One region of the Bacillus sp. YH3-2-B2 genome, then DNA from elsewhere that is predicted to be linked to it. Evidence: riboswitches for the same ligand, from Rfam matches in the RefSeq annotation. Region 1 holds a riboswitch; each other region holds the start of a gene.

What was found. A riboswitch is a leader RNA that binds a small molecule or an ion and turns the genes downstream of it on or off. The one in region 1 is predicted to bind S-adenosylmethionine.
Region 2: linked by a shared signal. The riboswitch ahead of ACWJJX_RS01610 (methionine biosynthesis PLP-dependent protein) and the one ahead of ACWJJX_RS06005 (5-methyltetrahydropteroyltriglutamate--homocysteine S-methyltransferase) in region 1 are both predicted to bind S-adenosylmethionine.
Region 3: linked by a shared signal. The riboswitch ahead of metN (methionine ABC transporter ATP-binding protein MetN) and the one ahead of ACWJJX_RS06005 (5-methyltetrahydropteroyltriglutamate--homocysteine S-methyltransferase) in region 1 are both predicted to bind S-adenosylmethionine.
Region 4: linked by a shared signal. The riboswitch ahead of mtnW (2,3-diketo-5-methylthiopentyl-1-phosphate enolase) and the one ahead of ACWJJX_RS06005 (5-methyltetrahydropteroyltriglutamate--homocysteine S-methyltransferase) in region 1 are both predicted to bind S-adenosylmethionine.

What each region holds. Positions count from the first base shown of each region.
Region 1 covers NZ_JBSJQE010000002.1:218,206-220,399, forward strand. The annotation lists gene ACWJJX_RS06005 (5-methyltetrahydropteroyltriglutamate--homocysteine S-methyltransferase) at 1-1,108, opposite strand, end outside; SAM riboswitch class I at 1,187-1,273, opposite strand; gene ACWJJX_RS06010 (LURP-one-related/scramblase family protein) at 1,358-1,834, opposite strand; gene ACWJJX_RS06015 (hypothetical protein) at 1,937-2,104, opposite strand.
Region 2 covers NZ_JBSJQE010000001.1:286,405-288,598, forward strand. The annotation lists gene ACWJJX_RS01605 (esterase family protein) at 1-664, opposite strand, end outside; SAM riboswitch class I at 839-964, shown strand; gene ACWJJX_RS01610 (methionine biosynthesis PLP-dependent protein) at 1,034-2,155, shown strand; gene metC (cystathionine beta-lyase) at 2,148-2,194, shown strand, end outside.
Region 3 covers NZ_JBSJQE010000002.1:824,395-826,588, forward strand. The annotation lists gene ACWJJX_RS09120 (toprim domain-containing protein) at 1-112, shown strand, start outside; gene ACWJJX_RS09125 (thioredoxin family protein) at 115-435, shown strand; gene ACWJJX_RS09130 (SCP2 sterol-binding domain-containing protein) at 532-882, shown strand; SAM riboswitch class I at 993-1,099, shown strand; gene metN (methionine ABC transporter ATP-binding protein MetN) at 1,205-2,194, shown strand, end outside.
Region 4 covers NZ_JBSJQE010000001.1:435,388-437,581, reverse strand. The annotation lists gene mtnW (2,3-diketo-5-methylthiopentyl-1-phosphate enolase) at 1-1,155, opposite strand, end outside; SAM riboswitch class I at 1,237-1,336, opposite strand; gene ACWJJX_RS02405 (aminotransferase class I/II-fold pyridoxal phosphate-dependent enzyme) at 1,397-2,194, opposite strand, start outside.

The DNA of each region.
Region 1 (2,194 bases):
CGACATGACGCAGTTTCGCCCATTGCTGTTCTTCTGTGATCAGGTTTCCTTCCTCCGTGGAGGCGAATCCGCATTGCGGGCTGAGGCAAAGCTGATCCAGGCTGACATATTGTGAAGCTTCTTCAATCCGGCGTTTAATCGCGTCCTTGTCTTCAAGTTCGCCATGTTTTGATGTAATCAATCCAAGCACAAGCTGAAGATCAGAGCGTTTGACATAGCGGAGCGGTTCAAAGCCGCCGGAGCGGGAATCATCATATTCCAGGAACAATCCGTCAAGGTCAAGCCCGTCAAAAATCGTTTCAGCCGCTGCATCATAGCCGCCTTCAGCCGTCCATGTGGATTGGAAGTTGCCGCGGCAGATATGCATCGTAACCTTCAGATCGTCAGGGCGGTCCTTGATCGCGTCATTAATGGAAGCGGCAAACAGCTTGCGCAGCTCATCCGGCGTTGTGCCGAAATCTTCAATCTGACGAAGCCCCGCTTCAGATAAGAAAACGGCCCATGCGGTGTCATCAAGCTGAAGGTAGCGGCACCCGGCGTCATAGAAAGCCTGAATCGCTTTTTTATACGCTTTTGACACATCGTGCTGAAATTGTTTGTAATCATTCTGGTAGGCCGCTTTTTCCAATTTTCCGCGGAAAAACAGCATATTCGGACTTGGGATGGTCATTTTCGGAACAGCATCGCCAGCAATGCTGTGCAGGAATTTATAATCTTCGAGCATCGGATGCTGAGAAAAATCAATATCTCCCGTTACTTTAATGCCGCGCGCTTTCGTCTGTACGTTGTGAAACTGAATGCCGCTTTCAGGCGTAAATGCCTCAACCCCGTCTAAATTTTCGAGAAAATCAAAATGCCACCAGGCACGGCGGAATTCGCCGTCAGTCACGACATTGAGGCCGGTTTCTTTCTGCTTTTCCACGCTGCGGATGATTTCTCTGTTTTCGATTTCGCGCAGCTGTTCTGCTGAAATCTCACCTGCCGCTCTTTGCAGGCGGGCTTGCTTCACAGCCGCCGGCCGCAGCAGGCTTCCGACCTGATCCGCGCGAAACGGCGGGTTTTTTCTTAGAAGAGTATGCAATGGTTGTTCTGTGTTTTGCTGTGACATGAATGATTCCTTCTTTCCTGATGAAATATAAAAAAACTCTTCCCTCGGATAGGGAAGAGCTTGCGTCCGCAAATCTCAACCTTATCTTCAGGATTTAGCACCATTCTGCTGAACAGCGGTTGCCGGGTATCATAGGGCCAGTCCCTCCACCTCTCTTGATAAGGAAATATGCTATTTTTCAGAATAAACTGTAATACTCTTAATCTTAGTATATTATCTTATATTGTCAATATATTTCGATAAATATTTTTATTTGTCACCCTCAAATAGAATCATATCTATCACGATGGCGATCGCAAGACAAAGAGCAATATCCTCTTCCTTTTCAATCTGCAAATGATAGGAATCGCCCCAGCTCATCCATGATTTGGTGACGGTCATCCGGTTTGATTTTCCGTCTGTCACTTGAAAATTCCGGCCCCACACATCGCCGGTAAGATCCCAGCCGAGTCCGGAAATTTCAAATTTCGGTTTGAAAAACGTGACTTTCTTGATGACTTGGCAGACGGGTTTGCCGCTGACGGAAATCTCGTAACGGGGAACGAGCGACATCAGTTTCTGATTGACGCTGGCGAGCGTGCGGCCGTCCAAATCAGTCAGCTTCAGTTCATCACCGAATGAAAACAGCTTTCCTTCAACATTGTAGACTTCTTTTCCGCTTTCAAGAAACACTTGAAAACGATTCTTAATCGTAAACATTCGCTCTTTGATGTAAAAATGGTACATAAAAAAACTCCTTTTTTATGTTGTACGAAAAAAGGAGGCGGAAGGTTTCATATCGGCCGGGTGCATAAAAAAAGGCTGCCGATTTTGCGGCAGCTGTCGTTTTTATGATAGCGGCATCCGGCGTTTTTGACGGATCGCATTTAAATCAATGATGTTATTCGTGTCGGCAGCTGTCACCAGCGGGCTTGTCTTTGGCGTTTTCCGGCGGTTGTCCTTACTGAAAGAGAAAACAAGATACCCTGTCAAAGCAGCGAAAATAAGTAGCATCATTTTACATACCTCCCAAAAAAAGTTTTGGTATTATTATTGTACGAAAAAACAAACGAAAAGTATTCAAACAATTGTCACTTTTTTAAAAAA
Region 2 (2,194 bases), on a different contig from region 1:
CCCCGTCAAAGGTTTCATACGTGTATTCAGACTGTTTGCTTTCCAGCAGCTGTTTGAGCTCTTCGTTCGGCGCGGTGAAATCAAGCACCTGGCCGTCCGTCGTGTGGACGGCGGTTTCTTTTTCTCCGATTTGATGATAAACGGAAATCTGTTTGAGATCCTCCGACTGCCGGACGGCATCCAGCACGTGCCCGTCAACATACGGAGACTGCATGATGACGTTTCCAAACATGTTCGGATAGTCAATCGCCGTCATGAGCGAGACGGTTCCGCCGAGGGAATCCCCGATCATGGTGCGGCCGTATCCGACTTGATAAGTCGGGTATTCTTTGTCGATAAAAGGAACGAGCTCATTTGCGATAAACCGTTTATATGAGGCGAACTTAGAGCCTTCGGGATGGTATGTGTTTCTTCGCTCCCGCACATTTTTATATGGGACGCCGATAATGATGCAGCGGTCAATTTCCCCTTTTGACATAAGCTCTTCCGCCTGACGCCCGATTCTCCCTAATCTGAAATAATCATGGCCGTCCTGAGCGATGACCGTATGATATTTATACAGGGGGGAGAAGGTGGCGGGCAGATAGACCAAAACGGTCATTTCCTCTTCAAGCTCATGGGAGAAAAGTGTTTTCTCATGAATGATTCCGTTTTTTGATGCCACTTCGCATTCCTCCAGGCCGCGTCTTGTCTTGATGGTTTTTTCCTATTGTACCATGAATTATTAGAAATTTCTTTCTTCAGATGCACTTCTTGCGAGAGTTCAGATAAATAAAAAGTTGTTGAAATCCATTTTATAGTGCGTTAATATAGAACAATCAGAAAATACAAAACAATATTCTTATCACGAGAGGTGGAGGGACTGGCCCTTTGAAACCTCAGCAACCGGTTTGCTTTGCCGCGGGAAGGCAAAGTGCCAAGGTGCTAAATCCAGCAAGCGATTCACATGCTTGGAAGATAAGAGGAAGAGAAAAGCTCCTTCTTCTTATGAAGAGGGGGCTTTTTTATTTTTGAAAAAGGATGGTGCTTACTGATGACGCAGCATGTTGAAACAAAATTAGCCCAAATTGGAAATAGAAGCGAAGAAGCAACGGGAACGGTCAGTCCGCCGATTTATCTGTCCACCGCTTACCGCCATAGAGGAATAGGAGAATCTACAGGTTTTGATTACGTGCGCACGAAAAACCCGACACGCCAGCTCGTCGAAGACGCCATCGCCGTGTTGGAAAACGGTGCGAGAGGATTTGCTTTCAGCTCGGGAATGGCAGCCATTCAAACCATTATGGCTTTATTTAAAAGCGGGGATGAATTGATTGTATCCTCCGATTTATACGGAGGCACGTACCGTTTGTTTGAAAACGAATGGAGAAAATACGGCTTAAGCTTTATTTATGATGATTTCAGCGATGAAGACTGTTTACGCTCCAAAATAACGGAAAACACGAAAGCGGTATTTGTTGAAACGCCGACAAACCCGTTAATGCAGGAGGCGGACATTGAAAAAATCGCCCGGATTACGAAAGAAGCCGGCCTGCTTTTAATTGTGGATAATACGTTTTATACTCCGGTGCTCCAGCGCCCGCTTGAACTGGGAGCGGACATCGTCATTCACAGCGCCACAAAATATTTAGCGGGGCACAATGACCTCCTTGCCGGTCTGGCTGTCGTTAAGGATGAAGAGCTCGGCGACATCATGTTTAATCACCAAAATGCGATCGGCGCCGTTCTCCCGCCGTTTGATTCGTGGCTTTTAATGAGAGGGATGAAAACACTCGGACTCAGAATGCGCCGTCATGAAGAAAACGCCCGTGAACTTGCAGAATTTTTAGAACAGGAAGAGGAAATCGCCGACGTGTTATATCCCGGAAAAGGCGGGATGCTGTCTTTCCGGCTGCAAAAAGAGGAATGGGTCAATCCGTTTTTAAAGGCGCTGAAAACGATCTGTTTCGCAGAAAGTCTCGGCGGGGTGGAAAGCTTTATTACATACCCCGCGACACAGACGCACATGGACATTCCGGAAGATATCCGTATCGCAAACGGCGTCTGCAACCGCCTGCTGCGTTTTTCAGTGGGCATTGAACATGCAGAAGATTTGAAGCGGGATGTAAAGCAGGCATTACAGCAAGTAAAAGAGGGGGCCGTGTCATATGAGTAATCACAATTGGACGCTGGAAACCCAGCTCGTGCACAATCC
Region 3 (2,194 bases), 610 kb from region 1:
AACATACAGGCAAGTCGAGTCGTGCCCGGGCCATCATCTCGCATCTGTGCTGATCAGAGCCGGCTTTGATGCTGACACTGTATTTTTGAAAAAGAACGACCTGAGGTGGTAATCATGAAAGAACTCCAAGAAAATGAACTCGAATCGATTCAGGATGACGTTTATCTCCTGTATTTGTACACCCCGTTTTGCGGCACATGCCAGCTGGCGTCCAAAATGCTTACTGTCGTCGAAGAAATGCTGCCCGGCGCCGCCTTCTATAAAAACAACGTGAATTATTCCCCCGCATTCGCCAAAGCCTATCAGATTGAAGGCGTTCCGTGCTTTTTGCTGTTTAAAGGCGGAGAGCTTGTTGAGAAAGGATACGCCTTCCGCTCCGTTTCCTATTTATATGAGCTGATTAAACAAAAAACATCGCAAACGTTCCCGATGTGACAATATTTACAGGAAAATGTCGTGCGGTTTATAAAGGGTTCTGTCCGTTAAAAAGAGAAAGTGTATGTATGGCCATTAAAACGGGAGGTTATACGAGTGGAGAAAATAGAAGTTTCAGAGAATGACGGACAGCATCTGTTTTTGAAACCGCTATTAAACGCCTCAACGCTGCTGATTACATTCCAAGGAGAAACAGAAGCCTTAACGGTCTCAATTAACGGACAGGGAGAAATGAGAAAAACGTCGGCTTCAAAGGAAAAATCTAATTTGACCTTTTACGGAAACCAGACGGAAATCATCCATCTCCTGCATGGTGATGTCTCTTTGCAAAAGCTTATCCAAAGCGGAAAACTCAAAGTGAAAGGATCATTCAGAGCCCTGCTGAAGCTGGAGGCCATCCTCTGGCTGACAAACGGATTTTTTCAGGCGATCAGTAAACGGCCGTAACTGCCAATCTACTATGTGACAATAGCTTCCAATATTTATTTTATTGACTTTTTATCATTCGCCGTGCTATTCTACAGTAAGAATTTCCGGACGAAAATACGATATGTTTTCTCTTATCAAGAGAGGTGGAGGGAAGTGCCCTATGAAGCCCGGCAACCATCAACAATGTTGAAATGGTGCCAATTCACTCGAAGCGGTCTGCTTTGAAAGATGAGAGAAAGGCCTTTTTCAATAAGCCTTTCTGCTCATTTTTGCAGAAAGGCTTTTCTTTTGCGGAGAAACCCGGAAGATTTCTTAGAATAGTGTAAGGCGGGTGATTGCTTTGATCCATCTTCAAAATGTTTCAAAAATTTACAAAGCGAAGCATGGGGATGTCAATGCTGTCCAAGATGTCACTCTTGATATCAAAAAGGGCGAAATATTTGGAATTATAGGATATAGCGGAGCTGGTAAAAGTTCCTTAATCCGTCTCCTGAACGGCCTTGAAAAGCCGACGTCGGGAACCGTGGAAGTCGCGGGGACGGAATTAAATAAAGTAAGCAGCCGCGGGCTGAGAAAAGCGCGCCAGGAAATCAGCATGATCTTCCAGCATTTTAACCTTCTGTGGTCGCGCACCGTCCGGGAGAACATTATGTTCCCGCTGGAAATCGCCGGCGTGAAAAAAAGCGAACGGGTCCGCCGCGCTGATGAATTGATTAAACTGGTCGGATTAGAGGGGAAAGAAAAATCTTATCCGTCGCAGCTGAGCGGCGGTCAAAAGCAGCGTGTCGGCATCGCCCGGGCGCTCGCCAATAATCCGAAAGTCCTTCTGTGCGATGAAGCGACATCAGCGCTCGATCCGCAGACGACCGATTCAATTTTGGATCTTTTATCCGATATAAATGACAGACTCGGTCTGACGATCGTGCTCATTACCCATGAAATGCACGTCATCCGAAAAATCTGCAACAGAGTCGCCGTCATGGAAAACGGGAAAGTCGTTGAAGAAGGCGAAGTACTCCAAGTTTTCAGAAACCCGCGCGAACCGATGACCAAGCGTTTCGTTCAGCAGGTGACAGAACCGGAAGAGACGAAAGAAACCATCCAGCATTTTCTGCAGGAAACAGCGACAGGGAAAACGATTCAGCTTTCATTTGTCGGGCAGGCCGCCGAGCAGCCCCTCATTACGGAAATGATCCGAAACTTTGATGTGGACGTCAATATTCTGCAGGGGAAAATTTCACAGACGAAGGACGGAGCCTACGGTTCATTATTCATTCATATTGACGGTCAGGAAAAAGAAGTAGAAAACGTGATCCGGTTCATCAAAGAC
Region 4 (2,194 bases), on a different contig from region 1:
GGCTTTTTCTTCAATCGGCTGCGCTTCAAGCACCGCATCAATGATGGCGCGGAACGCTTTTCCGCCGCCCTCGGCTCCTTTCGGATGGCCGTGAATGCCACCGCCGGCATTGATGATGTGATCGATGCCGAAATCGCGCATCAACAATGGCACCATACCGGGGTGAATGCCTGCTGACGGGACGGCAAACGACGGATGAAAGACATCGTCTTTTACACATTCATCATGGATTGCAAGCGCGGACTCCTTCGGAAGAGCAACGGATCCGTAAGGTGACGGAAATAAGCTGAAATCAGCGCCGCAATAGCGGTTCAGCTTGCCGAGCAAAAGCGCATGCGACAAGCCGTAAACGGGAGATGATGTGAACGCGCCGCTGACTGCCGGATGCGCCATGATCGGAAGCGGGATTTCCCTGTCTTCGGCAAGGCTCTGCATCACATCTAAACCGTAAGCGAACACATTCAATAAAAGCGCGTCCGCCCCGAGTTCTGCCGCGCGCCTCGCTTTATCCCGCAGTTCAGCGGTCCTTCCCGTAAGGTTTACGGCATACAGCGTTTTATGCCCCGTCTCCTCCCGGGTTTCCTTCAGGACTTGTTTTCCTGCGATAATGCGGGTTTCAAACGGAGCCAGTTCATTTTCAAAGAAAATTTCGTCATCTTTAATCAGATCCACGCCGCCGAGCGCCAACTGTCTGAGCTGCTCTTTAATGTCGGCGAGATCCCGTCCGATCACGCCTTTAAATATGCTCATCAGAAGCGGTCTTTCAAATTCGCCCAGCAGTTTGCGGATGCCGTATATACCGAATTTCGGCCCGGGAAGGGAGCGTTTAAACCCTTCGGAAAATTCAAGATCAGTCAATTTTATTTTTCCGTCCAGTGACAGCTTTCCGAATACCGTCGTCAGGACGGCCGGAATATCTCTTGAAAAGTTCGCCTCAGGATAGGCGATGGTGATGACGGATTGTGTTTCGTTTTCTGAGGTTCCTTCTTTCTCCTCAACTTTTACGACCCGGCCTTTATGTTTTCTGAGCTGTTCCTGCTTCACCAGGGGCAGGTCAGTCCAGGAGCCTACCGTCAGCCCCGCCGCAATCTGTTCCGCCCGCTTTTCACTGTCCGTTGTGTCTGTCAGAAGATATGTTGCCAATACTTCGCTCATGCGTGAACGCCTCTCTTTCTTTCACAAAACATAAAAAAACCTCTTCCGTATGAGCAGAAAGAGGCTTCGTGTTATGTCCGAATCTTATCTCTCAGCTCCTGCTGCAAGAATTAGCACCGTGCTTTATCAGTCGGTTGCCGGGCTTCATCGGGCTCGTCCCTCTGCCTGCTCTTGATAAGAATAATGATTTTATAAAGTATTTTGAATTATCGCATTGTTATCCTGATATGTCAATGCTTTTTCAGGTGAAAAGATTCAGTTTCCCGATCCGTTCCGCAGCTTCTTTAAGTCTTTCTTCACTTGTCAGAAGACCGACTCTTATATAGCCTTCCCCCCATTTTCCGAACCCGTTTCCGGCAGCGACGGCGACATCCGCTTTCTCGAGCAGCAGATCTGAAAACGACTGTGACGTATAACCGTCGGGCACAGGGAGCCATGCAAAAAAGGAGCCCGCCGGAGCCGTCACATCCCAGCCGATACCGCGGCAGGCTTCAATCCATGCATTGCGTCTCGATTCATATCTGTCATTTTGCGCTGCGACGCATGCCTGATCCGCTAAAAGAGCGGCTGCGGCCGCCTGCTGCGCCGCGGGAAACAGGCTGACAAACATATGATCCTGATAAAGGTTGATCGCTTCGATAACAGAAGCGTTTCCGACGGCAAATCCGACCCGCCAGCCCGCCATATTATACGTTTTGGACAAGGTATAGATTTCGATTCCCGTCTCCTTTGCGCCTTCCGTCTGCAAAAAGCTCAGCGGTTTATGCCCGTCAAAACCGACGGCTCCGTACGCGAAATCATGAACGACACAAATGCCGTTTTGTTCCGCAAAACCGACCGTCTCCTCAAAAAACGCCTCTGTCGCCACAGCACCGGTCGGATTATTCGGATAATTGAGATACAGCAGCTTCGCCTCGCTCCGCACCTTTTCAGGAATTACGCTGTAATCAGGGAGAAACCCTCTTTCTTCCGTCAGCGGCATCATTTCCATTTTCGCTTTCGCAAGGGCGACGCCCGACCAGTAATCAGGATATCCGGG